Regions from separate parts of the Oceanimonas sp. MB9 genome, predicted to be linked through region 3. Evidence: predicted binding sites of a transcription regulator. Region 3 holds the regulator's gene; each other region holds the start of a gene.
The links. The regulator sigma-54, encoded in region 3, starts transcription at its own class of promoters, with help from an activator protein. The targets are predictions, from matches to a motif close to TGGCACNGTTTTNGCTT.
Positions count from the first base shown of each region.

Region 1 (10,388 bases), on a different contig from region 3:
GCGGCTTGTCGGTTTCCACAATGCCCATAACTTTGACACCGACGCTTTCCTGACGATCCGACAGCGCCCGGTCAAGGTCGGCGGCAAACACCGGCTTGCGGGCCCGGTAGGTCTCGTTAATGCTGGAACTGACACTGTCGGCATTGGCCAAATTACTGGCGGTGGTATTGAGACGAACCGACTGGGCACTCATGGCGCTGCCGGAAATATCAAATACTTTAAAAAGGCTCACATCGAGTCTCCTTTAATCGCTTTCATCAGGCCGGAGATCTTGCTGTTGAGAAACTCCAGCGAGGCCTGGTACTGCAAGGCGTTTTCCATGTAGCTGGTACGTTCGGTCTGCACGTCGACGGTGTTACCATCCCCGGTATCGGGCTGGGTGGGCACTCGATACTGCACCGTGCCGGGTGGCGCCAGCTCAACGGCAAAGTGCCGGCCGTTGGTGCGACTGAGGGAAAAGTTCTGCTGCCCCTGGGCCTGGCTGAGCGCAGCCTGAAAGTCCATGTCTTTTGCCTTGTAGCCCGGCGTGTCGGCATTGGCCAGGTTACCGGCCAGCAACTCGGCGCGCTCCGAGCGCGTCACCAGTGCATGCTGATGAATGCCGAAAGCCTTGTCGAAAGATATCGTCACCGCCACCTCCTGCTGCCATCGTGACCCGGTCAGCGCGACCCGGCTAATGGGTCATAACAAAGCAAAAGGTGTGCCAGTTTAATAAGGAAAAGTGCGAAAAGAGGCCGGAGCGGCGAACCCGGCCCAAATGCGGTTATTTAAGCCGGTAAATAATACCCGGGCTACAGCGAATCATCTCAAACCGGTCAGACAGGCCAGTGAGCGATTCGGACGCCCCGAGGAGCAGATAGCCCCCGGGGTTGAGGGCGCCGGCAAACTGGTTAAGGATTTTTGATTTGTTCTCGGGAGAGAAATAAATCAGTACGTTACGGCAGAAAATCACATCGAACTTGCCCAGGGGTGCATAACTGTCGAGCAGGTTGTAAGGGCGAAAGCTGACCATGTTTCTGACGCTGCCCTGCAATTGCATACGGCCGTCACTCTGGGGCGTAAAAAAACGCGTGCGCCGCTCCGGCGATAGTCCCCGGGCCAGCGACAAGCTGTCGTAAATGCCGGTTTTGCATTGCTCGAGCATGGTAGCGGAAATGTCGGTGGCAAGAATTTGCAGCCCCGGCAAGGAGCCCGGCCGCCGGGCCGCATATTCCAGTGCGGTCATGGCAATGGAGTACGGCTCCTGGCCCGAGGAGCAGGCCGCCGACCAGATCCGCAGCGACTTGCCGGGCTTGGCCAGCTCTGGAAACAGCCGCTCGCCAAGCTGTACAAAGGGGTAGGTATCACGAAACCACAGGGTTTCATTGGTGGTCATGGCATCGATGACCGCGGTCTTCAACTCCCGCTCCCGGGGCTGCATGGCCCGTTCCAATAGAAACCCCATGCTTTCCATGCCAAAACGGGTCAGCAGCGGAGACAGCCGGCTCTTGACCAGATACTGCTTGCTGCTGCCCAGCACAATGCCGGTATGGGACTCAAGAAAGCGGCAAAAGGCCGAATATTGCTCATCGGTGAAATTTTTCATCCGTGGGTTTTACACCTTGTTCAGAGCGCGTTGTTAACGGCCGTTGCCAGCTCGTCGGGATGGAACTTGGCGATGAAGTCGCTGGCGCCGACCTTTTCGACCAGGGCCTTGTTGAACACGCCGCTGAGCGACGTGTGCAGGATCACGTGCAGATCTTTGAGTGCCGGGTGGTTGCGAATTTCGGCGGTCAGAGTGTAGCCGTCCATTTCCGGCATTTCCACATCGGAGATCACCAGCGACAGCTGCTCATGAATGGACCCCTGGGCCGCCATTTCCTGCAGCTTGTTCAGGGCCTGACGTCCGTTTTCGGTGACGATGCACTCCAGCCCCAGGGCTTCCAGGGCTTTTTGCACCTGGCGCCGGGCCACCGAAGAGTCATCGGCAATCAGCACCGGCCGATGCCGGCTGGCCTTTTGATGGGACACCTGCTCCACGATGGAAGCGTTGACCTGGGTGCTGGCCGGAGAGATCTCGTCCAGGATTTTTTCCACGTCGAGAATTTCCACCAGCTCGCCGTCAATTTCGGTCACCGCCGTCATGTAATTGAATCGCCCAGCGCCCTTGGGAGGGGGCAATATGGACTCCCAGTTGACGTTGATAATGCGCTCGACCGAGTTGACCAGAAAGCCCTGCACTGAACGGTTATATTCGGAGATAATCACGAAAGAGTGCTCGGTCTGCTCGATGGGGCGGCCGCCGGTGGCCTTGCTCAGATCGATGATGGAGATGGTCTGGCCGCGAATATTGGCCACACCCCGAATCATGGGATGGCGTTGTGGCAGGTTGCTCAGCCTGGGACACTGCAGTACTTCCTTGACCTTGAAGACGTTGATGCCAAATCTTTGACGACCGTTGAGCCTGAACAGCAACAATTCCAGCCGGTTCTGACCCACCAGTTGCGTTCTTTGGTTTACCGAGTCAAGTATTCCCGCCATTCCCCTGCCTCCAGATTATTTTTATGGCATGAATTATGCAGAATTAACCTGCAATCAATAAGCTTAACACCGGCACCCGGCAAGCGCTATGCCAGTATTAATCGGCGAAGAGGGTAAGATGCTTAAGGTTTTTTTTTCACAACGACGGTGCACATGTTCCATCGGACTCTGGCTAACCCTGTCATGCGGGATGTTTTCCGGCAGTGCCGATGCTCAAAGCAACGTACACGACATGGCCCGTCAATATGCCGAAGACTATGTACGTGACTTCGTGGTGGCCGGACCCCATGACAGGGTGGAAGTCGAAGCTGCCGGCATCGATACTCGGCTGCAGCTGACCGAATGCCCGGGCATGCTGACCGCCGATATTCGCGGCAGCGGCGAAGTCAGGCGCAATACCCACGTCTACCTGCAGTGCCATGAGCAACCGGGCTGGAGCCTGTTTGTACCGGTGCGGGTGCGCATTCTCAAACCGGTGGTCACCGCCGCCGACCCTATCGCCCGCAATACCCTGCTGCAACCCGAACAACTGCAACTGAGCTACCAGGATGAAGTGCTGCTCAGGGGGGATGTCTTTGACGACATACAGGCGCTGATTGGCACCCGCAGCAAACGGGATCTGCGCCCCGGACGGCCCATTCTCGCCAGCCAGCTATGCGTGGTGTGCAAGGGCGACCGGGTGACCATAGTGGCCCAAAGCGGCGGGCTGTCGATTCGCACCGACGGCACCGCCGAGGAGGACGGCACCTTTAACGAGCGAATTCGAATTCGCAACACCCGTTCCGGTCGGGAAATTCAGGCCCGCATCAGTGAAGCCGGAGTAGTGACGGTCGGACTGTAAATTCTGCTAAAGTTGGCCAAAGGGCGGCCGATAACATGGCTGACAGCAGCTTATCAGGATTGAATATTATGGCCATCGACAAACTTCCCCCCGGATATCGCCCCGGACCTTCGGTTGGCAACAACCCCTATGCGGCCAAGAACGACACGGTCCAGGCCGACAACCGTCCCCAGGCCGTTCCGGGCCGGGACGAAGTTACCCTGACGCCGGAGGCCAAACAGCTCAGCCGCATGCAACAAAGCCTGGCGGCCTCTGGCGGCACCGACAACAGCGCCCGACTCGAAGCGCTGAAGAAAGCGATCAATGAAGGCAGTTACCAGGTCGACGCCGAGCGCCTGGCCGGTAACATCATCAATCTCGAACAAGACATAGAGTCACTGTATTAATGAGTCTTGATACGCTGCTGCAACAACAACAGGCACAGCTTGAGCGCCTGCTCGATATCACCGAGCAGGAGCTTGCGCTGATCGTTCAGCGCAAGGCGCTGGAGCTCCCCCCCCTGACCGAGCAAAAGCAACAGCTGCTGCTCGACATTCAGTCTACCGACGCCAGCCTGTGCGCTCACCCGGACGTAAGCGAGCTCACCACTACCCATCAGCCTCAGGTTGATGCCCTGCGCACCCTTATGGCCCGTTGCCGGGAGCGTAACCAGGTGGCGGAGCAGGTGTTGGAGCAATCCCTCGCCGGCACCCGCCAGCTGGCCAACATTCTGAGCCGGCTGCACGAACGCCAGAGCATGACCTACGATCAGAAAGGCCACACCAAGGGCATTAACAAGGGCACCGGTTTCAAGGTGTAATGGTCAGGCCGACCGTTGCCTATATGCCGATCACGGGTCATTCCTTCCCTTCGCGATACGCAACAACGCCGGGGCTGTCTGCCGTCCGGCAAACCGATGAGATGTTACTGTCCGTCCCGCCGCAGTTTTCGATAAAGCGCCAGATCCAGCTCCAGCTCGGTGACGTACATGTCACCGTCGGGGTAGCTGTTCACTACCCGTGCGCCCCGCACCACCCCCCGGCTGGCGCTGTTGACGGTGCCATCCTGCAATATGTGGCTGTCGAGCTGGCTGGAGCTTGAAATCATGACACCGCCCAGTTGCTCACTCAGCTCCCGGTAAGCGTCCATGCGCGAGGCGCGCATGGCGTGCAGCAGCTTCTGCTGGTAATCGGCGGGACGTTGCAAACTGATGGGCGCATACCCCACCGCATAGAGATGGTTTCGAGCGGGAGCGTCCGCCGAGCCCTGGCCGGCACAACCGGTCAGCCACAGTGATGCCAGCAGGGCAAGCAGCTTATTTCTCATAACGCTTCCTTATGTAATCGGGAATCACCGGCTGCGGACCACGGGTATCCAGCATGGCCGCCACCAGGTAGTCGGGAATAAACTGCTGGGCACTGGCCACCAGGCCGTGATCCGCCATGGAAATCAAGCGGGCATTGACCAGCCGTCCCCCCTGGGTTTCGCTGATGGTGCCGTGCAGCAGATACTGGGCATTGATGCGCCCGCTCAGCTGGCGGTGATCCCGGCTGGTGCTCACGTCCCCTTCGGGGGTAATGCGAATAAAGGGCAGCGCCTTGAAGTCCATGACCTTGAGGCCGTACTGATTCAGCTGAAACATCATGGTTTCCGACAGCAGGCGGCCGAACTCGTCCTGGCTGGTGTAGTCTTCCTGACTGACAAAGCCACTGACGGCAATGCCGGCCTGCCGGTTCATATGATGCGCCGACGACACCAGCCGGTAGGCCAGGGCCGACATGTGCTGTTGCAGCTGAGTCTGACCGCCCACCAGCGACGGTCCCGCCTCGGGCAGATAGGCGCTGCGGGTGCCGGCGCTCATGCGCATGGGCACGCCATCCTGGCTGTGACGGGGAGAACGGACGGGGGCCGGCGGTTCGCCCAGCGGCTGATGACTGACATAATGAGCCGCGTGATCGTGGGGAAGATAATGGTTCTGGCCGTCGAACCGAGGGCTTCCGGCACAGGCGGACAGCCCCAGGGCGGCGGCCAGAACAATAAGGGCTCTTGTCATCAACAGACTCCCGAACAAAAACAGAATGATTATCCTATCGGCCGCCGGCGCACCAACTTTACTCTTTCGCGCCGACGATATGCCGGTACCCGGCAAGAATTTTGCATAATTCCTGCCATCTTTGCACCGAAGCCATTCGGCTCATCATGTTACAGGAAGAACGCCGTGCCGATAAAATCCCTCGCTTCACTGCTATTGCTGTTTCCACTACTCGTTCGGGCCGACTGGTACCAGGCCGAAGGCTCGGCACCGCTCAGCCTGGGTGTCGATACCGCCCGCCAGCAGGCCCTGGAGCAAGCCCTGAGCGACGCCCTGCTGCAATCGGGGGCGTCCCTGAGCACGGTACAGTCGGCCACCAACGGTGCCTTTACCGGCCAGCAACTGGACATTTCCGCCCAGGGCGAACTGATGGATTACGTGATCCTCGACGAGCAGCGCCGTCAGGGCCGGCTGTGGCTGACGGTACGCGCCGACATCTGGCCCGGCGAACGCCGCCAGCAGGCTCAGTGCGCCAGCCGCTACCGTCCGGGCATGAGCATTACTCCCCTTACCCTGCTGCGGCCGGAGCAGGCCAGCACCGGCCAAATCTATGAACTGGGTGCGGCCGTTGCCGAACGGCTGGCGGCCAGGTTGTCGCCAAACGTCAATATTACGTCAACCCCGGCGCAAGGGCTGAGCACCGACACCGCCCTGCCCCGCAATGCCGGCCTGCGCCAGGGCGGCGATGTGCTGGCCAGCCGGCAGCAGGCCCGGCTGCTGCTCAGTGGCGTCATTGAAGATATCGGCATAGAAGACGGCCACTGGACCAAATGGACCTTTTCCGACATTCCCCGGGACTTCCGCCTGCGCGTCACCCTGGAGGATGCCCTCACCGGCGATACCCTGTTGCAGCGCCAGTATCAGACCCGCTCCAGTTGGGACTATGGCAAGCACGACAAGGTCAATGTACATGAACAGGGCTTTTGGAATTCGGGCTACGGCCAGGCGGTGACGCAGTTGCTGGACACCATTGGCCGGGATCTGACTCAGGCCCAGGCCTGCCTCAAGGCGGTGGGCAACATAGTGCAGCAGTCGGAGGAAGGCGTATTGATGGATCTGGGCCGACGGGAAGGCATTCAGGTGGGCGATCGCTTCACCCTCAGCCACCGCCGCCAGCTGACGCCCGGCTATTACGGCGAAACCCACTCCCAGGCCACCTTTGTGGTACAGCAAAGCCACGGCGACTACAGCCTGCTGAGGCCGGCCAATGCCGCAGCCGGCCGCATTCAGGTTGCTCCCGGCGACCGGCTGATACAGCTGTAAAAGCGGCTACTTAATCGGCAAACGCACGTACCGACGTTGCGCCCACGGGGGAAATTTGCAATATTGTGCCGGCCCTGTCCCCGTAGTTTAATGGATAAAACAAGCCCCTCCTAAGGGTTAGATGCAGGTTCGATTCCTGCCGGGGACGCCATCACTTCGATGTGTTCACCCCTTTTCTGCTACATTGGCTACTCCTTTATCACGGGAGCCATACATGTCCAGATCCGTTCTTATCACCGGTTGTTCTTCCGGCATTGGCCAGTGCGCCGCCCACTACCTGCAGCAGCAGGGATTTCATGTTATCGCCTCGGCACGCCATGAACAGGACGTGGCACAATTGAAACAGGATGGCCTGCCAGCGGTGCGGCTGGACCTGACCGATGACGCCAGCATCGAACGGGGCCTTGAACAAGCCCTGGCACTGACCGACGGCGAACTTTACGGCCTGTTCAACAACGGTGCCTACGGCCAGCCCGGCGCCCTGGAAGACCTGCCTACCGCCGCACTGCGCGAGCAGTTCAATACCAACCTGTTTGGCACCCACCACCTAACCCGGCTGGTGCTGCCCTTGATGCTCAACGCCGGTGAAGGCCGCATTATTCAGAACAGTTCGGTGCTGGGGCTGGTGGCCATGCAATATCGCGGCGCCTACAACGCCACCAAGTTTGCCCTGGAAGGCTATACCGACACCCTGCGCCTGGAGCTGGCGAGCACCGGGGTACATGTCAGCCTGCTGGAGCCCGGTCCCATCGAAACCCGTTTTCGTGCCAACGCCAAAACCGCCTTTTTGCGACATATCGACATGGCCCACAGCCGCCATCGCCAAGGCTATGAGCAAACCCTGGCCCGCTTGGAAAAACCCGGCCCAAGCTCACGCTACAGCCTGGGGCCGGAAGCCTGCCTGCCGCCGCTGTTGCACGCCCTGACCAGCGCCAACCCGAACATTCGCTATCCGGTCACCCGCCCCACCAAAATGCTGGGCTGGCTGCGCCGGTTGCTGAGCGACCGCGCCCTGGATCGCATGATGCTGAAGGCGGGTGGCTGATGCCAGGCCGCACGCCAAGCCCCATACTCACATCGGCACAAACCTGAGCGAGGGCATCATGAAATTCTTTATACCGCTGCTGCTATGTCTGTGGTGCGGCCAGCTCCTTGCCGCCCCCGCCCTGTGGCAGGCCACTCGGGGGGAGCAGCAGCTCTGGCTGTTTGGCTCGATACACATTGCCGATGAACGCCTCGCCACCTTGCCACCGTCACTGCTGCAAGCCCTTGAAGATAGCGAGCTGTTACTGTTGGAGGTGGATCCGCTCAAGGTCGACACCGCAGATATTGCCCACCTGCTGCAACCCGGCAGCGACTGGCCGGCCCGGCTGGGGCAGGACCTGACAAGCCGTCTGGAACAGGCCGTAACCCAACATGGCCAGCCGCATCTGCGCCGGCTACCTCCCTGGTTTGCGGCGCTGCAACTGACTCAGTTGCGGGCAGCCGAACTCGGCTTTCACAGTCGTCAGGGGGTCGATATGCGGCTGCGGCTGCGGGCCCGCCAGCAGGGCCTGCCGGTGGCCGGGCTGGAGTCGCCGGCATTGGCGATGGGCCTGTTGGCGTCACTGCAGGATCGAGGCCTTGAGCAGGACTTTGTTGCACACAGCCTGAACGAGCTGGAACAGATGCAAGGCCACCTCGACCGGCTGCTGGAAACCTGGCTGAGCGGCGACGAACAGGCCCTGCTGGCCTTGCTGCAGGAACAGCAAAGCCCGGCGTTAACCGCCTTTATCGAGGACGAACTGCTGATCCGGCGCAATCACTTGTGGCTGGAGCGCCTGGGGCAACTGGCGCCATCTCGGGCGCTGATGGTGGTGGGTGCCCTGCATCTTTATGGTGAGCGGGGTCTCATTTCAATGCTTCGCCAGGCCGGCTATACCCTGACCAGGGTCGAGGAGTAACCACTTTATTGATCAGGATCAGCATGCCCGCATGAGGTCTCGCTAGGATGCACACAAAGGCAACGCGAAAGGAGACACTCCATGGCATTCTGGCTCGATTTAATGTTTGGCAGCGATGTGGGCTTGATGTCCATGATCGTCGTTATCGCCACCGCCCTGCTGATCAGCTTTTACGCCGGCTACTTCATTTACAAGGTGATGAAGTCCGATCCCGACCAGGCCGGTCGCTAAAAAGGCGTTAACCAACGACGGAGCCCAACCTCCTCCTCCCCCGGGCTCCGTCGTTCCCCCTTTCAATTCATTGGCTTATACTGCGGCTAATCCCGAATCAAAGGAGCCGTGCCATGAGCCATTCCGACTGGTCGTCCTTTCTGGGTGAGCTGGACGGGCTTACCCCCATCAAGCAGGACACCCTGCCCGCCGGTCACCGCAACGGGCGGGACTCTGCCAGCCTGGCCGAGCGTCGCCGGGCCGCCGAAACCGAAGCCGAGGCGGCCGAAGCCGGTCTTTCCCTCGATCAGGTGGTGCTGCTGCGCCCCGATGACATCGTCAGCTACAAGAAGCCCGGCGTACAGGACGGCGTATTCAAAAAGCTGCGCCTGGGCAAATACCCCTGCGAAGCCCGACTTGATCTGCATCATCACAGCGTGGAGCGGGCCCGGGATGCCCTGCTGAACTTTATTCAGGGCTGCCTGCGCCGGGACATTCGCGCCGTGCAGGTGGTGCATGGCAAGGGCGAACGCAGCCAGCCGCCGGCTCTGCTCAAGAGCTATGTGTCCGGCTGGCTGCCGCAACTGCCGGAAGTGCTGGCCTGCCACAGTGCCCAGCGCCAGCACGGCGGCAGTGGCTGCCTTTATGTGCTGCTGCGCAAGGGCGAGCAGGCCAAACAACATACCCGCGAGCGGCTGCAAAGCCGTCAGGGCTGATCTCTTTTTCAAGGAATTTCCCATGTCATATTCCGCACTGGAGCAACACTTTGAACAGCTGCATCACCTGCAGCACCTGGGCGCCATCTGTGGCTGGGATCAGGCCACCATGATGCCCGCCGGCGGCAACGAGGCCAGGGCCGAGGCCCTTGGCACCCTGGCGGTATTGTGTCACCAGCAACTGCAGGATCCGCGCCTGGGCGACTGGTTTACCGCCGCCGAACACGACGCGTTGAATGCCGAACAACAACAAAGCCTGGCCGAGATGCGCCGGGCCTGGCGCGACGCCACCCTGCTGCCCGCCGATCTGGTACGCGCCCGCTCCCTTGCCGGCTCCCGCTGCGAGCACGCCTGGCGCAGCCTGCGTCCGGCCAACGACTGGGCCGGCTTTCTGCCGCTGTTTGAAGAGGTGGTGTCGCTGTCTCGGGAAGCCGCCAGTGCCCGGGCCGACGCCCTGGGGCTGTCCCGTTACGACAGCCTGCTGGAGCAGTACGAACCGGGCATGCGCAGCCAGACCCTGGACGGGCTTTTTGGTGAGCTGGGCGGCTGGCTACCGGGGCTCATTGCCGAGGTGCAGGAAAAGCAGCGCTTCGAGACCGTGCTGCCACTGCAGGGTCCCTTTGCCACCGACAAACAAAAGGCCCTGGGGCTGGAGGTCATGGGATGGCTCGGCTTTGACTTCCACCACGGTCGGCTGGACGTCAGTGCCCACCCCTTTTGCGGGGGTGTCAGCGAGGATGTGCGCCTGACCACCCGTTACGACGAAGCCGATGTGGCCCAGGCGCTGATGGGGATCGTTCACGAAACCGGCCACGCCCGTTACG
Region 1 covers NZ_VFBE01000005.1:507,984-518,371, reverse strand. Annotated here, with positions in the region: gene flgC (flagellar basal body rod protein FlgC) at 1-232, opposite strand, end outside; gene flgB (flagellar basal body rod protein FlgB) at 229-630, opposite strand; gene OJHNALOF_RS05660 (protein-glutamate O-methyltransferase CheR) at 764-1,585, opposite strand; gene OJHNALOF_RS05655 (chemotaxis protein CheV) at 1,606-2,520, opposite strand; gene flgA (flagellar basal body P-ring formation chaperone FlgA) at 2,753-3,361, shown strand; gene flgM (flagellar biosynthesis anti-sigma factor FlgM) at 3,430-3,747, shown strand; gene flgN (flagellar export chaperone FlgN) at 3,747-4,160, shown strand; gene OJHNALOF_RS05635 (LPP20 family lipoprotein) at 4,265-4,666, opposite strand; gene OJHNALOF_RS05630 (FlgO family outer membrane protein) at 4,656-5,393, opposite strand; gene OJHNALOF_RS05625 (flagellar assembly protein T N-terminal domain-containing protein) at 5,559-6,695, shown strand; tRNA gene OJHNALOF_RS05620 (tRNA-Arg) at 6,772-6,846, shown strand; gene OJHNALOF_RS05615 (SDR family oxidoreductase) at 6,910-7,740, shown strand; gene OJHNALOF_RS05610 (TraB/GumN family protein) at 7,799-8,638, shown strand; gene OJHNALOF_RS05605 (DUF3149 domain-containing protein) at 8,720-8,869, shown strand; gene smrA (DNA endonuclease SmrA) at 8,983-9,564, shown strand; gene OJHNALOF_RS05595 (carboxypeptidase M32) at 9,587-10,388, shown strand, end outside.
Region 1: the regulator sigma-54 is predicted to act here: its motif matches at 2,545-2,561, upstream of flgA (flagellar basal body P-ring formation chaperone FlgA).

Region 2 (10,388 bases), on a different contig from region 3:
CGCCAGGGTCAGCGGCACCTTGATCTGCAGCCGGGTACCCTTGCCTTTTTCCGAGTCGATAAAGATGGAGCCGTTGACCGAGGTTATGCCGGTCTTGACCACGTCCATGCCCACGCCCCGGCCGGACACATCGGTGATTTCACTCTTGGTGGAAAAACCCGGGGCAAAAATCAGGTTGTAGGCCTCGTTGTCGCTCATGCGGGCGGCACCGTCGGCGTCGAGAATGCCCCGCTGCATGGCGATGCCCTTGAGTTTTTCCGGATCCATGCCGGCACCGTCGTCTTCAATGCCGAGCAGAATATGATCGCCTTCCTGGGATGCGGTCAGGCGAATGATGCCCTTGCGCGGCTTGCCGGCGGCTTCTCGTTGTTCGGGCGCTTCAATGCCGTGATCGCAGGAATTGCGCACCAAATGCACCAGGGGATCGGCCAGGGCCTCGACCAGGTTCTTGTCGAGATCGGTCTCTTCGCCGGACATTTCCAGCTCGATCTCCTTGTTCAGGCTGCGGGCCAGATCCCGTACCACTCGCGGAAAACGGCCAAACACCTTCTTGATGGGCTGCATGCGGGTCTTCATCACCGCCCCCTGCAGATCTCCGGTGACCGCATCCAAATTGGTGACCGCCTTGGTGATATCCTCGTTTTCGTGACCCGACTGCAGGCTGAGCAGACGGTTACGCACCAGCACCAGCTCACCCACCATGTTCATGATGCTGTCCAGGGTTCTGGTATCGACTCGCACCGTGGTGTCGGCGGGAGGCGGTTGATGGGCCGCGGCCTTGGGAGCCGGCTCCGGCCGCGCCGCCGGGGCGGCTGGGGCGACGGCAGGTTCGACCCCGGCCGCCCCGGTCGGGCCCTTGCCGGCCCCGTGCAGTTGATCGAGCAGGGCCTCGAATTCGCCGTCGTCGATCAGATCGTCGTCCTGTCCAAGGGGTCCGGCCGCCTCGGTATGAGCCGGTTCGTCCTCGGCCGCAGGCGGCGTTTGAGGCAGGCCACCGTGTTTGCCGGCCCCATGCAGTTGATCGAGCAGGGCTTCAAACTCGTCATCGGTAATGTCGTCATGGTCGGCCTCGCTCTGGGGCTGGCTCAGCTCGTCCAGCATGCGCTGATATTCCTGCTCACCGAGGCCGTCGATGCCTTTCGCCACCGGTGCCGGCTCGGCTGTGTTGGACTGAGGCGGGGTTTCGCCCGGCTGTTCGGGCCCGCAATAAAACTCCAGCTCCTCAAGCAGGACCGGATTCGCCGGGGTCGGCTCCTGGCGGCTCTGAATTTCGCTGAACATGCCGTTGACCGTATCCAACGCCCGCAGAATCACATCCATCAGCTCCGAGGTAACACGGCGCTGGCCGGTTCGCAGAATGTCGAACACGTTTTCGGCCTTGTGGCAGGTATCCACCAGGGCGGTCAGCGACAGAAAACCGGCGCCTCCCTTGACGGTGTGAAAACCGCGAAAAATGGCGTTGAGCAGATCCTTGTCGTCGGGCCGGCGCTCCAGGGTCACCAGCTGCTCCGACAGCTGCTCAAGGATCTCCGATGCTTCCACCAGAAAGTCCTGCAGAATATCCTCGTCTACCTCAAAGCCCATGCTTGCTCCTTAAAATCCCAGGCTGGACAGCAGATCATCCACTTCGTCCTGATCCGAGACCACGTCATTGCGCTGCTCTTTATTGATGATGGGGCCTTCCGCCTCAATGGCCGAGGCGCTGCCGGTGACGGTGGCGGGCTCGACACCGGGCAGGCGACCAAACACCGACAAAATTTCCACCAGCTTGGCTTCCACTTCCTGCACCAGCTTGATCACTCGGCGAATCACCTGACCGGTTAGATCCTGGTAATCCTGGGCCATCAGGATCTCGGTAAGCAACTGGCGCAGTCTGTCGGCATCCTGCTCGGAATCCCGGAGAAAGTCGTCCAGTTGATGACAAAGTTCCTTGAACTTGTTGAGTTCCAGCTGCCGTTGCATCAGCCCGCGCCAGCCCGGCATCACCTGCTGAATACGATCGTTTAGCCGGTCTGCAATGGGCAGGCTGGCCTCAACCGCATCCATGGTACGATTGGCCGCCTTGTCGGTCATGTCGATGACATAATTGAGCCGTTCCCGAGCATCAGGAATATCGGTCTGCGCCAGCTCCGGCAGCCGAGGATCGGTACGAAACTCCTGCAGGGCGTCGTGCAGCTGACGGGTCAGCTGGCCCACCTGGTCCAGCAGCGCATCTGCGTGCGGCATGCAGACATCGGTCATCAGCCGGTCGGCGCCGGCCTGATCGCCCCGCTCCAGCAGCGCCACCAGCTCTCTGGCCTGCTCCAGACTGATGAGTCCTTGTTGTTGTGTCATGGCAATGCCCTTATCCGATGCGCTCAAAAACCTTCTCGAGTTTTTCCTTGAGAGTGGCGGCGGTAAAGGGCTTGACCACGTAACCGTTCACGCCGGCCTGCGCGGCGGTGATGATTTGCTCGCGCTTGGCTTCGGCGGTCACCATCAGCACCGGCAGGTGTCTGAGCTTGTCGTCGGCGCGAATGGCCCTGAGCAGATCAATGCCCTGCATGCCGGGCATGTTCCAGTCGGTCACCACAAAGTCAAAATCCCCACTCTTGAGCATGGGCAAAGCCGTGGTGCCGTCGTCCGCCTCGTGGGTATTGTTAAAGCCCAGATCCCTGAGCAAATTTTTTATAATCCTGCGCATGGTGGAAAAATCATCCACGATGAGGATTTTCATGTTTTTGTCCAACCGATTCCTCCTGTCCGCTGAGCCAATCAGCGCTGACCATGAAAACGTGCCACCGGGTTAAATCGGCAGCCGCGCCGGCTTCTTGAGCCGAATATCAGGTTTTTACGCCGAAAGCCGCGAAAAATGTCATTGTTGCCAATCTTTTAAGCGGGAACGAAGCCGCAGCATGGCCTGACTGTGGATCTGGCTCACCCTCGACTCGGAAACCGACAGGATCTCCCCGATTTCCCGCAAGTTCAGTTCTTCATCGTAATAAAGCGACAGCACCAGGGCTTCCCGCTCCGGCAGTGTTTTAATGCCGTCGGCGAGGGCGCGCTGAAACCGGTCTCTGGCCATACCGGCAAAGGGGCTGCCGGTATGTACGGCCGGATCGGCCTGGTATTCCACTCCCTGCTCAAATTCATCCATTTCCAGCAGCTTGCCGTGATTTACGTCGGCCAGCATGGTGTGATACTGGGTCAGCGACACCCCCAGCTCGTCGGCGATTTCCCGATCCTGGGCCGGGCGGCCCTCACGGCGCTGAATGGCATGCATGGCCTCGGCAATCTGGCGACCGTTGCGGTGCACCGAACGCGGCACCCAGTCGCCCCGGCGAATTTCATCCAGCATGGCGCCACGAATGCGAATGCCAGCAAAGGTCTCAAAACTGGCGCCCTTGGACGCATCAAAGCTTTTCGCCGCCTCCAGCAGCCCCACCATGCCCGACTGCACCAGATCGTCGAGCTGAACGCTGTCGGGCAGGCGCGCCAGCAAATGCTGGGCAATGCGCCGCACCAGGGCGGCGTGCCGCTCCACCAGGCCCTGGCTGTTGTGCCGGGCGTAGGCCTGCGCCTTAATCACCATGGGCATCCTGCTCAGCCACCGGATTGGCGAGCAGCCTCTCTACAAAAAATTGCAGGTGTCCCTGGGCCCGGTGCGGTGTGGGCCAGGTCAGGGCCTTGGTGGCCAGGGCACGAATGGCGATGGCCGACGGCGCCTTGGGGTACTGGTTCACCACCAGGGTCTGGCGCCGCACCGCCATGCGCAGGTTACCGTCAAAGGGAATGCAGGACACCAGTTCCAGGGAGGCGTCGAGAAACTTGTCGGTAACCCGGGTCAGCTTGGCGAACAGCTCCATGCCTTCTCGCTGGCTGCGCACCATGTTGGCCACAATCTTGAAACGGAAGACACCGTGCTCCCGGGACAACAGCTTGATCAGCGCATAGGCGTCGGTGATCGAGGTGGGCTCGTCGCACACCACCACCAGCACCTCCTGGGACGCCCGGGAAAAACTGAGCACCATGTCGGAAATGCCGGCGGCGGTGTCCACCAGCAGCACATCCACCGGGGTGCGCATCTCGCTGAAGGCCCGAATCAGGCTGACATGCTCCAGGGGTGACAGCTCGGTCATCGACTGGTTGCCGGAAGTGGCGGGAATAATGCGAATGCCCTGTGGACCCTCCACCATGATGTCGTCGAGGCTGCACTCTCCCCGCAACACATGGGACAGGTTGCGCCGCACGCGAATGCCCAGCAGCACATCCACGTTGGCCAGCCCCAGATCCGCATCCAGCACCATTACCCGCTTGCCCTGTGCCGCCATGGCCGAGGCCAGATTGAGGGTGATATTGGTCTTGCCCACCCCGCCCTTGCCCCCGGTGACGGCGATCACCTGCACTCTGTTCATTTTGCTCATAAGCCGCAGTCCGCTTGCCTGGTCCTGAAACCAATTAGTCATAGAAACGCGCATCCTCATCGTCTGCGTCGGAAGCGGCCCAGTAGTAGGGCTCTTCCTGCTGCTGTTCCACTCGGCCCAGGGCCTGGCGAACCAGCTCCTCGGCCTTGGCCAGACGCAGGTCTTCCGGCACCCGCTGACCGTCGGTGACATAACTGATGGGCAGGCTGTTCTGAATGCTGATGTCGAGCACGTCGCCCAGCGACAGGCTTTCGTCCAGCTTGGTCATAATGCAGCCGGCCAGGGGAATGCGGCGAAAATGCTCCACCGCCTCCTGCAGCACCCGGCGCTGGGCGGTGGCCGGCAGCACCAGGTAATTACGAATACGAATCTGGCGATCCCCCACCAGGGTGTCGAGTTGCTCGTTGAGGCGCATGTCCCGCTGGCCCATGCCGGCGGTGTCAATCAGCACCAGACGGCGATGACGCAGCTGATACAGGGCCTGCGCCAACTCTTCGTAGGTGCGCGCCTGCTTGACCGCCACGCCCATGATTCGGCCATAGGTCTGCAGTTGCTCGTGGGCGCCGATGCGATAGTGATCCGTGGTGATCAACGCCAGCTGATCGGCACCATGACGGGCGGCAAACCGCGCCGCCAGTTTGGCGATGGTGGTGGTTTTGCCCACCCCGGTGGGACCGAGCAGGGCCACGGCACCGCCCTGGCGCATGATTTCGTCTTCGCCGGTCACCAGCAGCTCGTTGAGCGCCGCTTCAATCTGGGTCCAGGCCTCGTGGGGGGCGGCGCTTTCGTGTACCCGCATGGCCAGCATGTCGGCAAAGCCGTCGCTGAAGCCCAGCTGCCTGAGCTGCTTGATCACCATGGCCCGCACCGGCTCGCGCCGCTCCACTTCCTGCCACATCAGCCCCGACACCTGGTGCTCCAGCAGCCGGCGAATGCTGGCAATTTCCTGGCGCATGGCGTTCAGCTCCTTGTCTTTGGAACTTTCCTTTTGACGGCTGTCACGGCTGCCCTTGCCACCGCCGGCAAACAGTGACGACGGCCGGTTGAGCACCGGCTCCCGGCGCTTCTCGGGCTGGCCCCAGTCCACCTGTTCGGCCAGGGTTTTGGGGGAAGGGTCGCGTTTGCCCCGGCTGAGCAGGGCCTGCAGGGAGTCGGCCTGCTGCTGACTACTGAGCGGCGGTACAAACTGACGGGCCTGCGACGAAATTCTGACATTGTCGTCGGACAAGGCGCGGGGGGGGCTGTCCACCGGCGCTCCGTCGTCGTCATCCACGGCGGCGACGATTTCAATGCCGCCCGAGACCTTCTTGTTGGACATGATCACCGCATCGGGCCCGAGCACTTCCTTGACTTCGGCCAGGGCGGCCCGCATGTCCTTGGCAAAAAACCGTTTAATCTTCATTCAGTCTCCCCCCGCTACTGCTGTCCGACCGAGGCTACGATGCGGATCTGACGATCGTCCGGCACTTCCTGATAAGACAGCACCCGCAGACTGGGAATGGTATGTTTCACAAAGCGCGCCAGGGTGGTACGCAACATGCCCGAGGTCAGCAATATCGCCGGCTGACCTTCCAGCTCCTGGTTGGCGGCGGCCTGGGACAGGGACTGCTGCATGCGCTCCGCCAGTCCCGGCTCTATGCCGCTCCCTTGTGCGCCACCGGCCTGCAAAGAGTTTTGCAAAATCTGTTCCAACTCTGGCGCCAGGGTGATGACCGGCAGTTCCCGCTCGGTGCCGGCAATCTCCTGCACCAGGAACCGCCGCAGGGCGATTCGGCAGGCGGCGGTCAGCACTTCAGGATCCTGACTCTTGGGGGCGTACTCGGTCAGGGTCTGCAGTATGGTGCGCATGTCACGAATGGACACGCCTTCGTTCAGCAGGCTCTGCAGCACCTTGGTGACCAGGGCCAGACTCAGGGTATTGGGCACCAGGCCTTCCACCAGCTTGGGCTGACTGCGACCTATCTGATCGATCAGGTTCTGCACTTCTTCATGACCCAGCAGTACGGCGGCGCTGTTGGTCAGCAGCTGGCTGAGATGGGTCGCCACCACGGTCGCGGCATCCACCACGGTGTAACCCAGGCTCTGGGCGTGCTCTATCTGATCCCGGGCAATCCAGGTGGCTTCCAGGCCAAAGGCCGGATCCCGAGTATCGATGCCCTGCAGAGGGCCGAACACCTGGCCCGGGTTGATGGCCAGCTCCCGCTCGGGATAGATGTCGGCGAGCCCCGAGCTGACCCCCATCAGGGTGATCTGATACTGGTTGGGGCCCAGCTCCAGGTTGTCGCGAATGTGCACGGCGGGAATGAGAAAGCCCAACTCCTGGGACAACTTCTTGCGTACCCCCTTGATACGACTGAGCAGCTCGCCGCCCTGGGACACATCCACCAGGCTGATCAGCCGGTAGCCCACTTCCAGGCCGATGGTATCCACCTGCACCACGTCGTCCCAGCTCAACTCGCGGCTTTCGCTGCCGCCGGCCACCGCCGGCGGCTGGGCCGCGGCTTCCTGCTGTTGCTGTGCACGCTCGCCCTGGCGCTTGTGCATCCACCAGGCACCAAAGGCAGACAACCCACCCAGCAGTAAGAAGGCAAAATGGGGCATGCCCGGCACCAGCCCCATGGCGATCAGAATGCCGGCGGCGATGGCAAGGGAGCGCGGGTTGTCAAAAAGCTGACCCAGCATGGCCTGGCCCATGTCTTCCCGCGTGTTTTGCCGCGTCACGATAATGGCGGCGGCAATGGACAACAGCAACGAGGGGATCTGCGCCACCAGGCCATCACCTATGGTGAGCAGGGTATAAACCCGGGCGGCATCGCCAAAGGACAGCTGGTGCTGGGCCATGCCGATAATGAAACCGCCGATGATATTGATAAAGAGGATCATGATGCCGGCAATGGCATCCCCCTTAACGAATTTTGACGCACCGTCCATGGAGCCGTAGAAGTCCGCCTCCCGCGTGACCTCTTCCCGGCGGGTACGGGCTTCATCCTGATTGATCAGGCCGGCGTTGAGATCGGCATCGATGGCCATCTGTTTGCCGGGCATGGCATCCAGGGTAAAACGGGCACTCACTTCGGAAATACGTCCGGCGCCCTTGGTCACCACCGCGAAGTTGATGATCATCAGGATCAGAAAAACGATAAGGCCGACCGCATAGTTGCCGCCGATCACCACGGAGCCAAAGGCCTCGATCACGTTACCGGCGGCATTGCCGCCCTGGTGACCTTCCAGCAGCACCACGCGAGTGGACGCCACGTTCAGTGCCAGCCTGAGCAGGGTGGCCACCAGCAGCACGGTGGGAAAGGCGGCAAAGTCGAGGGGGCGCTGGGTGTAAACCGCCACCAGCAGTACCACCAGGGCCAGGGAGATATTGAAGGAAAACAGCACATCCAGCATCAGGGCCGGAATGGGCAACACCACCATGGCGAGCGCCGCCAGCACCAGCAGCGGCGTACCCATGCCCTTGTTGACCCACCTGGACCACTGTTTTGCCTGTGAAAGCCTCGCCCTTAACTCCATGACACTCGCTGACGTTCAAAAATCATGGTGGTTGACATGCAAAAAACAAACCAACTTAAATCAACAGCCAGAGGGGGAGATGTCATGGACTGAAGCCACAGGAGTCTCGCTTCCTTGTGGCTTCAGCCTTGCGGTGCTTTATACCCGGTACTCATCAGGGATGGGCAAATCGTCCTTGAGCGGTACCGGCTTGTTGCCCTGCCCCTTGCGCCAGGCGTTAAGCTGGAACACATAGGCCAGGATCTGGGCCACGGCCACAAACAGGCCATCGGGAATTTCCCGATCGAGCTTGGTGGAGAAGTACACCGCCCGGGCCAGGGCCGGCGACGAAATCACCGGCACCTGATACTCCCGGGCCACTTCCCGAATCTTGAGGGCGACTTCATCCAGCCCCTTGGCCACCACCACGGGGGCCGCACCGGGCTTGTCCTTGTCATAACGCAGGGCCACCGAGAAATGGGTCGGGTTGACCACCACCACGTCGGCGGTGGGCACTTCGGCCATCATGCGGCGATTGGCCATTTCCTGCTGCAGCCGGCGAATACGGCTTTTCACCTCGGGTTTGCCCTCGGTGTTCTTGTATTCGTCCTTGACCTCCTGCAGCGTCATTTTCAGCTGACGAGTGTGGTTCCACACCTGAAAGGGCACATCGATGGCGACGATGGGCAACAGCGCCAGGCACAGTGCCAGTCCCATCCACAGCAACAGCTCCAGGGCGTCCTTCATGGCCAGGTTCAGGGTTTCGCCGCTGAGGCGCAGAATATGGTCGAACTGGCTCCACAGCAGCCAGATCGCGATGGTGGCAATAAACACCACCTTGGCAATGGACTTCAGCAGCTCGACCAGCGCCTGTACGCCAAACATGCGCTTGAGGCCGTTCACCGGGCTGAGACGACTGAATTTTGGCATCATTGCCTGGGTGCTGAAGTTAAAGCCCCCTAGCAGGCTGTTGCCCACCAGGGCCGCCACCAGCACCACGGCAAACATGCCCAGTAACGGCCACATCAGCCCGCCAATGGCCTCGGCCAGCGCCGGCATCATGGTAGCCGGATCGAAAATGGCCGCCCGCTCCAGCCGAAAACTCTGCTCAAACACCATGGACAACGCCGCCCCGAGCGCATCCCCCAGCATCAGCAGGGCGGCGGCGGCACTGAGCAGCACCGCCGCCGTGCCCAGCTCCTTGGAACGGGGAATCTGGCCTTTTTCCCGCGCCTGCCGAAGGCGCTGCTCCGTGGGCTGTTCCGTTCTTTCCTGGCCGTCCGACTCTGCCATGTCAGCCTCCCTCGCAGGTCAGTCTCAGGGTGTCACACATCACCTGCTGCATGCGCAGCCATTGATTTTCGAAATGATCCATAAAGCCGCCCAGGGTCAGCCACATGATAAACAGGCCGCATACCATGCTGATGGCAAAGCCCACGCTGAAGATATTGAGCTGGGGGGCGGCCCGGGTCATGACCCCGAAACTGAAGTTGATCAGCAGCATGGCCACGATGGCCGACAGCGACATGGCCACCGCCGCCTGAAACAACAGTGTCAGCAAACCGGCGAGGTTCTGCCAGTCGCCGACCGTCAGCCCACTGACGGCCACCGGCACCGAGGTAAAGCTGAGCACAATGGCCTCGATCATCACCAGGTGGCCATCAAGACCGAGAAACAGCAGGGTGCCCAGCATCAGGTAAAGCTGACCCACCACCGGCGCCGACTGACCATTCAGGGGATCGACCATGGAGGCAAACCCCAGGCTAGTCTGCATGGCAATAATCTGGCCGGCGGTGACGAAGGTCTGCAGCAGGAACTGGGACAGCAGGCCAATAACGGCGCCGATCAGCACCTGCTGAACGGTGATCAGAAAGCCTGCCATCGAAAACAGTTCCACCGCCGGCATCGGCGGCAGCACCGGCGCCACCGCCAGGGTCATGGCCACCGCCAGCAGCAGCCGGGTATAAACCGGCGTAAGGTTGGCACCAAACATCACCATGGTCATCATCAACCCGGCAATGCGGCACAAGGGCCAGAGGTAGGAGGCCAGCCATTGCATCAGCTCGGCGGTGGTATAACTCAAGCAAACTCCTTAAAACATAGCTGGAAGCTTTAAGCCGAAAGCTGGAAGCAGCCCGAGTGGGTGGCAAGACTTCAGTTACAACCTTATTTGTGAGGCAAACTCGGTTCCCGCAAACAATTGGGGTTGTCTTCCAGCTTTCGGCTTAAAGCTTCCAGTGATGTCTTACCCGATAACCTGAGAGATCTGGCCGACCAGCTCGTGAAAATAATCAATCAGCATGCCAAACCCCCAATGGGCGCCCACGGCCAGGGCGCCCAGGGTCACCAGCAGGCGGGGCAGAAAACTCAGGGTCTGCTCGTTGATGGAGGTGGCGGCCTGAAAGATGGACACCAGCAGCCCCACCGCCAGGCTCGGAAAAATGACCGCCGACACCAGTACCGTGACCAGCCAGAGGGCGCTGCGGA
Region 2 covers NZ_VFBE01000005.1:568,819-579,206, reverse strand. Annotated here, with positions in the region: gene OJHNALOF_RS05935 (chemotaxis protein CheA) at 1-1,584, opposite strand, end outside; gene OJHNALOF_RS05930 (protein phosphatase CheZ) at 1,594-2,334, opposite strand; gene cheY (chemotaxis response regulator CheY) at 2,345-2,728, opposite strand; gene OJHNALOF_RS05920 (RNA polymerase sigma factor FliA) at 2,855-3,571, opposite strand; gene OJHNALOF_RS05915 (MinD/ParA family protein) at 3,561-4,403, opposite strand; gene flhF (flagellar biosynthesis protein FlhF) at 4,438-5,805, opposite strand; gene flhA (flagellar biosynthesis protein FlhA) at 5,820-7,922, opposite strand; gene flhB (flagellar biosynthesis protein FlhB) at 8,061-9,194, opposite strand; gene fliR (flagellar biosynthetic protein FliR) at 9,196-9,984, opposite strand; gene fliQ (flagellar biosynthesis protein FliQ) at 10,147-10,388, opposite strand, start outside.
Region 2: the regulator sigma-54 is predicted to act here: its motif matches at 7,959-7,975, upstream of flhA (flagellar biosynthesis protein FlhA).

Region 3 (10,388 bases):
GATCAAAGGCGTTGAGCGCCTCGCGAATGGCGGTGACGTCCCGGCTGCGCATCAGCTTGCCGATAAACTGCAGGTGACGACGCAGGGCCTCGCGCTTGTTGGAAAGCTTGTGCGCCAGCTCGATGGCATCCTTCAGCTCTTCGTCCAGGGGCACCTTGGCCAGATCGCTGGCCTTGAGCCTGACCAGGTCCAGGCCCAGTTGCTGCAGGGCGTGGCTTTCCCGCTTCATTTCGCTTTTACTGACCCACTCGATATCGTCGTCGTGGTCTGAGTGGTCGTCGTGATGGCGCATGGTATGTCTCTTGCAAATCGGTGATGGTGAATATATTACCAGCTTCTCCCAAGGGGCGCAGGGGTCTGTTATGCTAACGGCAAACGGAACCAGCGAATTCACTATGACTCCCGAAGAGATTCAAATCGAACAGCGCCAGCTTGAGCTGGCGGTAGAGCAGGCGCTGGAAAGCGCCAAGCGCCTGGGTGCCGAGGCGGCGGAGGTGTCCATCAGCAAGCAGACCGGGCTGTCGGTGAACACCCGCAATGCCGAACTGGAGAACATCGAGTTCAACAAGGACGGTGCCCTCGGCATCGCCGTGTACAGAGACGGCCGCAAGGGCTCGGCATCCACCTCGGATCTGCGCCCCGACGCCATTGCCCGCACCGTGGCGGCGGCGCTGGATATTTCCCGCTATACCACCGCCGATCCTCATGCCGGCCTGGCCGATGCCGACCAGCTGGCCTGGAATGCGCCCACCCTTGAGCTGTGCTTTCCCCGTGCCATGGAGCCCGCCGACGGCATCGAGCTGGCGCTGCGTTGTGAGCGCGCGGCGCTGGGCCGTGACAAACGCATCAAGCAGTCCGACGGCGCCAGTTTCTCCGCCAATGTCGGTATTCGCGTTTACGGCAACAGCCACGGTTTTGTCAAAGGCTTTGCCGGCTCCCGCTATGGCATGAGCTGTGTGCTCATCGGCGAGCAGGACGGCGACATGCAGCGGGAATACGGCTACACCTCGGCCCGCAGCTTTGACGATCTGTGGGACCCGGAGCGGGTCGCCGACGAGGCGGTCAGCCGCACGCTTGGGCGCCTTGGTGGCCGCAAGATCGGCACCACCCAGGCGCCGGTATTGTTTCATCCGGATGTGGCGGCGGGCCTGTTCGGCCACCTGGTGATGGGCATTAGCGGTGGCAACCTGTATCGCAAATCTTCCTTTCTGCTCGATGCTTGCGGCGAGCAACTGTTTCCCGATTGGCTCACCATTCATGAGCAGCCCCACCTCAACAAGGGCCTGGCCAGCGCCCCCTTTGACAATGAAGGGGTACGCACCTGCGAGCGCAACATCATCGAAAACGGCGTACTGCAGACCTATCTGCTCACCAGCTACTCGGCGCGCAAGCTGGGCCTGCCGGTGACCGGCCATGCCGGCGGCATTCACAACTGGACGGTGTCAAACAGCGGCCAGAGCCATGATGAGCTGCTGAAGCAAATGGGCACCGGGCTGCTGGTGACCGAGATGATGGGACAGGGGGTAAACATCGTCACCGGTGACTATTCCCGCGGCGCCGCCGGCTTCTGGGTGGAGAACGGCGAAATCGCCTATCCGGTGGAGGAAATCACCATCGCCGGCAATCTGAAGACCATGTTTGCCGGTATTCAGGCCATCGGTACCGACGTGGAAACCCGCTCCAGCCTGCACACCGGCTCTGTGCTGATCGACAATATGAAAATCGCAGGGCAATAACCCAGAGCTGAAAGCTCGAAGCTGTAAGAAGGGCCGCGTATGCGGCCCTTGGTGTTTTTGGGTCTGGCTTTCGGCTTCCAGCTCTAGTGCAGCAGGATCAGCGTGGCCAGCCCCAGGAAGGACAACAGGCCGACGGTGTCGGTGATGGTGGTCAGGGCCATGGAGCCGGCCAGGGCCGGATCGATATTGAAGCGTTTCATGATAAGCGGAATGCTGGCGCCGGCCAGGCCCGCCACCGACAGGTTGATAAACATGGCGGCGGCGATCACCAGGCCGATCTCCCAGCTGCCTTTCCATAGCGCCACTACCACGGATATCGCCACCGCCCACAGCATGCCGTTAAGCAGACCCACCAACGCCTCCTTGGTCAGTAGCCAGCGGGCGTTGCTGTCGCCGATATGGCCCACCGCCATGCCTCGAATCACCAGCGCCAGGGTCTGGTTGCCGGCAATGCCGCCCATGGACGGCACTATGGTCATCAGAATGGCCAGGGTGGCCAGCTGGGACAGGGTTTCCTCAAACATGTTGGATACGCTGGCGGCCACCAGCGCCGAGCCGAGGTTGATGGTCAGCCAGAAGGAGCGGCGGCGCGCGCTGGTGAGCACGGGGGCAAAGGTGTCCTCGTCGTCGTCCATCTTGGCCATACCCATCATGGAGTGCTCGCCTTCTTCTCGAATGATGTCGACCACGTCGTCGATGGTGATGCGCCCGAGCAGCAGGTTGTTTTCATCCACCACCGGCGCCGACAGCCAGTCATGGCGCTCAAACAGGTTGGCCACCTCGGTGTCGGTCATGGTCAGGGGAATGGCTTCCACCGAGGTGTCCATGGCCTCGGCCACCGTGGTGGTGGGAGACTGTACCACCAGGCTGGCGAGGGAAATGTCTCCCAGCAGACGGTTGTGCGGATCCACCACATAGAGGGTGTCGGTGCCTTCCGGCAGCTCGCTGTGCAGGCGCAGGTAGCGCAGCACCACGTCTATGGTGACATCGGGGCGCAGGCTGATGAATTCGGTGTTCATCAGCGAGCCGGCGGTGTCTTCCGGATAGGACAGCGCCAGCTCGGCACGCTGGCGATCCTGCTCGTCCATTTCGGTGAGCACCTGGTTGAACAGCTGCTCGGGCAGATCCCGCAGTACATAGGCCAGATCGTCCGACTCCATATCCTCCAGGGCGATGGCCAGCTTTTCCGGCTCCATCAGCCGAATGATGCCGTCGCGCACCTCTTCCGACAGCTCTTCCAGGATCTCGCCGTAATCGTCCGGATCGATCAGCTGCCAGAGCACCTTTCGGCTGGGAGCGGGTGAAGATTCCAGCAACCAGGCCACGTCCCCCGGGCGCATCTGCTGCAGCATGCGGCGCACGTGCACAAACATGCCGCTGTTGAGGGCCTGGGTGACCGCCTCGAGGTGGTCCGTGGTGCCGGTTTGATCGGTGGGCTCGGTCATGGGGGCGGATCCGTCGGGTTATTCCGACTCGTTAAAACGATCCGCCACCAGCCGGGCCACGGCATTCATGGCGGCTTCCGCTTCCGGGCCCTCGGCCACCACGCGAATGGCGTGTCCCTGGGCCGTTTCCAGCATCAGCAGGCCCATGACGCTGTTGGCGGGGGCCTCTTTCTGCTGGTTGCACACGGTGACTTCGGCGTCGAATTGCTGGGTCAGCTGCACCAGCTGAATGGCGGCCCGGGCGTGCAGCCCTAGCTTGTTGACGATTTGCAGGTCGCGTTCAATTTTCGGCATTGCGCTTTTCCAGAGTACGGTGACGTAGCTGCACGCTTTTGCCCATCTGGCCAAAGACCCGGGCCAGCTGTTCGGCGATGAAGACCGAACGGTGCTGACCGCCGGTGCAGCCGATGGCCACGGTGACATAGCTGCGGTTATTGCGTTCCAGGTGAGGCATCCAGGTGATCAGCAGGTTTTCCAGCTGCCACAGGTATTTCATCACCTCGGGCTGGCTGCTCAGGTAATCGGCCACCGGCTGATCCTGGCCGGTAAAGGGGCGCAGTTCGGCAATCCAGTGGGGGTTGGGCAGAAAACGGGCGTCAAACACGAAGTCGGCGTCCTTGGAAACGCCGTATTTGTAGCCAAAGGACTCGAACACCCAGTTCAATTCCTTTTCTTTCTTGCCGAGGATGCGTTCGCGAATGATTTCGCTGAGATCGTGAATGCTTAAGGACGAGGTATCGATGCGCAGGTCCGCGTCCGACGACAGTGGCGCCAGCAGATGAGTTTCTTCGCGAATGGCCTCGTCCAGGGTCAGGCTGTGGCGGGACAGCGGATGCAGCCGGCGAGTGTCCCCAAAACGGCGGATCAGCACTGAATTGTCGGCGTCGATAAAGATGCTGGAAGGCTGAACGTCATCCATGGCTCGCACCTCGGCCAGAAAGGCTTCCAGCTGCTCGGCACTGTCGGGCAGGTTGCGTACGTCTATGCTTACCGCCACCGCTCCGGGTTTGTCCCGGCGCAGCCGCACCAGCTCAGGCAGCAGCGCCACCGGCAGGTTGTCGACGCAGTAATGGCCGAGATCTTCAAGTACCCGTAAGGCCACGGTTTTGCCCGAACCGGAACGGCCACTGACGATCACCAGCTGCATCTTGCTATCCTCAGGCTGAAATCATGATTTGATAGAGTTCCTCATCGCTGCCGGCCTGACGTAATTGCCGGCACACCTGCTTGTTACTCAGTTTCTCGGCGATCAGCGACAGGGTCTTGAGGTGTTGCTTGCATTCCTGCTCCGGTACCAGCAGGGCAAACACCAGGCCCACCGGCTGGTTGTCGATGGCGTCGAATTCCACCGGCTCGGCAAAGGTAAGCAGTACGGCAGTCGCCTTGTTGTCATCACTGATCCGGCCGTGAGGAATGGCGATGCCATTGCCGATGCCGGTACTGCCCATTTTCTCTCGGGCCAGCAGACAGTCAAAAAGCGGCTGGCTGCCGATATTGAGATGTTCGGCAGCCAGCTCGCTGATAATTTCCAGAGCACGTTTTTTGCTCGTGCAGGGGACTGCACTGCGGGTGCAGCCCCTGCTGAGTATGTCGGCGACTTCCATGGTTATTTTTGCTTGAGTTTTTCTTTGTGTTTGATGATTTGACGATCCAGCTTGTCGATGAGGCTGTCGATGGCCGCATACATGTTTTCATGCTGGGAGTTGGCAAACAGCTCGCCGCCGGTGACGTTCAGCTTGGCTTCGGCGATTTGCTGCATTTTTTCCACATTAAGGATGACGTGCGCATTGGTGATGTGATCGAAATGGCGTTCCAGCCGGGTAAACTTGCTGTTCACATAATCACGCAGGGCATCGGTGATCTCGACATGGTGTCCGGTCAGATTTATTTGCATAACGTCTTCCTTCTGTCGTTGCCTTTAAACCAGGCGTTTGCGCTGATTGGAAGGGGGAATGGCCAGTGATTCCCTGTACTTGGCGATGGTTCGCCTGGCCACCTTGATCCCCTGGTCGGCCAGCAGCTGGGCAATTTTGCTGTCGCTCAGCGGCTTGGCCGGGTTTTCGGCCCCGACCAGCTTCTTGATCAGGGCGCGAATTGCCGTGGACGAACACTCACCCCCGTCGTCGGTGCCCACATGACTGGAGAAGAAATACTTGAGTTCAAACACGCCACGGGGGCTGTGCATGAACTTCTGTGTGGTCACCCGGGAGATGGTGGATTCGTGCATCTCCACCGCTTCCGCCACATGGTTCAGCACCATGGGCTTCATGGCCTCTTCTCCATATTCAAAGAATGCCTGTTGTTGTTCAACAATACAATTGGCAACCTTGAGCAGGGTCTCATTTCGGCTTTCAAGGCTCTTGAGAAACCACTTGGCGTCCTGCAGGTGATTGCGAATAAACTGGCCGTCCTCGCTGTTGCGGGGCTTGCTGGCCAGGGCCGCGTAGGTCTGGTTGAGCCGTATCTTGGGCATGGCCTCGGGGTTGAGTTCCACCACCCAGACCCCGCTGCGCTTGGTGACCACCACATCGGGAATGACGTATTCGGAGTTACCCTGAATAATGCTGCTGCCGGGGCGGGGCTCCAGTTGCTGAATCAGCGCCAGCACTTCCCTGAGCTCGTCTTCCTTGAGCTTGGTCTTGCGCTGCAGGCTGCGGTAGTCACGGTTGCCGAGCAGGTCCATGTGCTGGGCCAGCAAGGCGCGGGCTTCACTCAGCCAGGGTGTGTCGGGCGGATACTGCTCTAGCTGAATGCACAGGCATTCCTGCACGCTGCGGGCGGCCACGCCGATGGGATCGAAGTGCTGAATACGCTTGAGCACTGCTTCCACTTCGTCGGCTTCGATACCGAGCTCCTGGGCCGATACCGCTTCCAGCAGATCGTCGATACCGGCGGTGAGGTAGCCGGCGTCGTCGACGGCATCGATTATGGCCATGGCGATGGCCTGATCGGTGTCACTGAAAGGGGTCAGATTCATCTGCCAGATCAGGTAGTCCTGCAGGCTCTCGGTGGTTTCACCCTGGTAAACGCTGTCTTCCAGCCCTTCCGGCAGGCCGGCGCCGCCGCTGACCGGAGAGGCGGTGTAAACCTCCTCCCAGCTGGTGTCCATGGGCAAGTCTTCGGACAGCTGGTTGCGCTCCATGGCGGTGTCGGCGGCCATCTGCTCTTCGTTGCGGTTGTCGGCCACCTTGACGCTGTCGGCTTCCTCCTGCTCCAGCAGGGGGTTGCTGTCCAGCGCCTGCTGAATTTCCTGCTGCAGCTCCATGCTGGACAGCTGCAACAGGCGAATGGCCTGCTGCAGCTGGGGCGTCATGGTCAGCTGCTGGCCCAGACGTAACTGAAGAGTCGGCTTCATGTATGCAAACGTCCTTCCATATCAACCGCGGGTTGCGGTGCCTTCAGAGGCTGAATTGTTCGCCGAGATAAACCTTTTTGACCTGCTCGTTGGCGAGGATTTCCGTCGGTGTGCCGGCGGCGATGCGGTGCCCATGACTGACAATATAGGCCTTTTCGCACACGTCCAGGGTCTCGCGTACATTGTGATCGGTGATCAGTACGCCCAGTCCTCTGTCCCTGAGGTGCAGAATGATTTTCTTGATGTCTATCACCGAAATGGGATCCACGCCGGCAAAGGGTTCGTCGAGCAGAATAAAGCGCGGATCCGCCGCCAGCGCCCGGGCGATCTCAACCCGCCGCCGTTCGCCGCCGGACAGACTCATTCCCAGGCTGTCGCGAATATGGGTAATGTTGAATTCTTCCAGCAGCTGTTCCATTTTCTCGCTGCGGCCGTCGGCATTCAGATCCTTGCGGGTCTGCAGCACCGCCATCAGGTTGTCGGCAACGCTCAGGCGGCGAAAAATCGAGGCCTCCTGGGGCAGGTAGCCAATGCCGGAGCGGGCGCGCACGTGCATGGGCTCGTGACTGATATCCTGGCCGTCGATGGTGATGCTGCCGGCGTCCCGCTGGACCAGGCCTACAATCATGTAAAAGGAGGTGGTCTTGCCGGCACCGTTGGGGCCGAGCAGACCCACGATCTGACCGGTGTTCACGGTCAGGCTGACGTCGGCCACCACTTTGCGGCCCTTGTAGCTTTTCTGCAGGCCGCGCGCTTTCAGTATCGCCATGCTCAGTTCTTGTCCTGCTCGTCGAAATTCTGCACCTGCTCGGGCAGGAAGATGGTGGTGACCCTGTCCTTGCCGCCCTGGCTTTCGGCCTCCATCTGCTCCTTGTCGATAAAGTAGCGAATACGGTAGCCGGTGACGATGTTGTCATCCTGCTTGAGCTTGGCGTCCCGAATCAGGGTGATGGTGCGGGCGCGCATGTCGTAGTGAATTTCCCGCGCCTCGGCATGCACCGGCTTGCCGTTGTTGAGGATCTGCTCGTAGGTGGCCGGACTGCCCTTGGCGGTCATCGACTGCAGGCCCTGTTCATTGCGGATCACCACCAGCTGGTCGGCGCGCACGTCTATGCTGCCCTGCTTGACCACTACCTTGTCGATAAAGGTGACCTTGTCATCGGCCAGCTCTACCAGTTGACGGCCCGCGTCTATGGTCACCGGCTGGCGAAAGTCGCTGTCCCTGGCCTGGGCCTGACCCAGGCCGAGCAGGCCGCCAAGACTAAGGATTGAAATAAGTTGCCCGGGTTTCATTCAGTAATTCCACCGTTTGTTGATCAAGCTCGCCCAGCACACCCAGCCCCTCGGCCTGGTATTGCGGACTTTGCAGCCGCACCTGCCGGTTGGAGCGCAGCTGGTTATTGATAAAGTCCAGTTCCAGATATTCGGTGGTCAGGGTTTCCACCAGGGCATCCGGTTGCAGCCCATTGCCCACGACATTGCCGGTCAGCACGGCATTGTCGCCGGTATTGATGGTGCCGTCATCACCGCGGAGCCGCCACTGGGGCTGGCCATCGGGGGAATAGAGCAAGATAACAGGTTTTTTCATCAGGGTCATGGACAGGGGCTCGTAGTACTCGGCGTACTCCGCCTGCATGCCCCGGTAGGGCAGCCCCAGCCGGTTGTACTGCACGCTGGCCAGGTTGGTGGCGACGAAATCGGGCTGGTAATCCTGCGGGTTTACCGGCGCTTCGGTATCGTTGCGAAACCACTGCCAGCTGGCCAGCGCAATGATGAACAGGGCGCCAAACAGCCAGGTCTGGCGGCTCATACGCTCATGCCCTCGGCCTGCTCCAGCCGGCCGCGGGCCGCCAGCAGCAGATCGCACAGTTCGCGCACCGCACCCCGGCCACCGGCAGTGCGGGTCGTGTAATCGGCCCGCTGCAGCACCAGCGGGTGGGCATCGGCCACCGCTACCCCCAGGCCGCAGTCCTGCATCACCGGCAGATCCACCACGTCGTCGCCGATATAGGCCACCTGTTGTGGCGTGAGCCCGAGGCGCTCAAGCAGCTCGCCGTAACTGTGCATCTTGTCACTCTGGCCCTGATAGACATGGCGCACGCTCAGTGAAGCCATGCGTTCACTGACGATGCGTGAGCTGCGCCCGGTGATCACCGCCACTTCGATGCCGGCATTGAGCAATGCCTTGATGCCAAAGCCGTCCCGCGTGGAAAAGCCCTTGTATTCCTCGCCGTCGTTACCGATATAGATCATGCCATCGGACAAGACGCCGTCCACGTCACAAATCAGCAGGCGAATGTCTTTCAGCCGGCGCCAGACGTCCTTGGTCACGGCGCCATAGAGGGTTTGTACCGTCATCAGATCACTCCCGCGCGTAGTAAATCGTGCATGTTAAAGGCCCCGATCGGGCGCTGGTCATCATCCAGCACCAGCAGGCCGCTGATTTTTTTCTCTTCCATCAGTTTGACCGCTTCCGCCGCCAGCATGCCGGCGGGCACAGTGGTGCAGCTGCGGGTCATGACCTGCGCGATGCGAGTGTTGTGCACGTCAACCTTGTGGTCCAGGGTGCGGCGCAGGTCTCCGTCAGTATAGATGCCGGCCAGCCGGCCTTCGCCATCGACCACGGCGGTAAAGCCCATGCCGCTGCGGCCGATCTCCAGCAGCGCCTCGATGATCAGGGTGTCGAGGCCCACTCGGGGCACCCGCTCGTCCTTGTGCATGATATCGGCCACTCGCAGCAGCAGCCGCTTGCCCAGGGCGCCGCCCGGGTGGCTGAGGGCGAAGTCGTCGGCGGTAAAGCCGCGGGCCTCCAGCAGCGCCACCGCCAGGGCGTCACCCATGGCCAGGGTGGCGGTGGTGCTGGCGGTGGGGGCCAGTCCCAGCGGGCAGGCTTCCTGCTCGACCCGAGTGCACAGGTGCACATCCGCTTCCCGGGCCATGGTGGACTCGGGCTTGCCGGTCATGCACACCAGCTTCATGCCCCGGCGCTTGAGCACCGGCAGCAGGGCGATGATTTCCTCGCTTTCACCGGAGTTGGACAGGGCCAGCACCAGGTCCCGGCTGTCGATCATGCCCAGGTCGCCGTGACTGGCTTCGCCCGGATGCACAAAAAACGCCGGGGTGCCGGTGCTGGCCAGGGTGGCGGCAATCTTGTGGGCGATATGGCCGGACTTGCCCATGCCGGTCACGATGACCTTGCCCTGGCAGTGAAACATCAGCCGGCAGGCATGGTTGAAGGATTCATCCAGATATTGATAAAGGCCGTCGATGGCCGCCTTTTCAATATCGAGAACGCGTTGGGCGGTGCTACGATAATCAAATTCTGCTGACATGGGGTTCTCCGCTTCAGGGGCGGCGCCATTATAGAAAAGCCCGCGCCGAGAAGCGACCGGCATGATGCCTGCAGGGGCAGGATTTGGGTGGACAGGGGGTGGCGCAAATTCACCGTCATGCGGTTGCCGATATTCGGCCGAACCCATACAATCCTTTCTTTTTTACGGGGAAGCGAGTGTGAGCCAGAGCCTTGTCGAGATACGGGATCTTTGCTTCAGCCACGGTGATCGTCCTCTCTATGAGGGCATCAACCTGGAAATTCCGCGTGGAAAGATCACCGCCATCATGGGCCCCAGCGGTATCGGCAAGACCACCTTGCTGCGGCTGATCGGCGGTCAGATCAAGCCCGACAGCGGCGAAGTGCTGTTCGACGGCGAGTCGATTCCGTCCCTGGGCCGCAACCGGCTGTATCAGCTGCGCCGGCGCATGGGCATGCTGTTTCAGAGCGGCGCCCTGTTTACCGGCCTGTCGGTGTTTGACAATGTCGCCTTTCCATTGCGAGAGCACAGCGGCCTGCCG
Region 3 covers NZ_VFBE01000008.1:41,976-52,363, forward strand. Annotated here, with positions in the region: gene yjgA (ribosome biogenesis factor YjgA) at 1-292, opposite strand, end outside; gene pmbA (metalloprotease PmbA) at 396-1,736, shown strand; gene mgtE (magnesium transporter) at 1,820-3,181, opposite strand; gene OJHNALOF_RS11015 (HPr family phosphocarrier protein) at 3,200-3,475, opposite strand; gene rapZ (RNase adapter RapZ) at 3,462-4,328, opposite strand; gene ptsN (PTS IIA-like nitrogen regulatory protein PtsN) at 4,339-4,785, opposite strand; gene hpf (ribosome hibernation promoting factor) at 4,788-5,075, opposite strand; gene OJHNALOF_RS11035 (RNA polymerase factor sigma-54) at 5,100-6,536, opposite strand; gene lptB (LPS export ABC transporter ATP-binding protein) at 6,580-7,305, opposite strand; gene lptA (lipopolysaccharide transport periplasmic protein LptA) at 7,308-7,829, opposite strand; gene lptC (LPS export ABC transporter periplasmic protein LptC) at 7,798-8,346, opposite strand; gene kdsC (3-deoxy-manno-octulosonate-8-phosphatase KdsC) at 8,343-8,897, opposite strand; gene OJHNALOF_RS11060 (KpsF/GutQ family sugar-phosphate isomerase) at 8,894-9,868, opposite strand; gene mlaF (phospholipid ABC transporter ATP-binding protein MlaF) at 10,047-10,388, shown strand, end outside.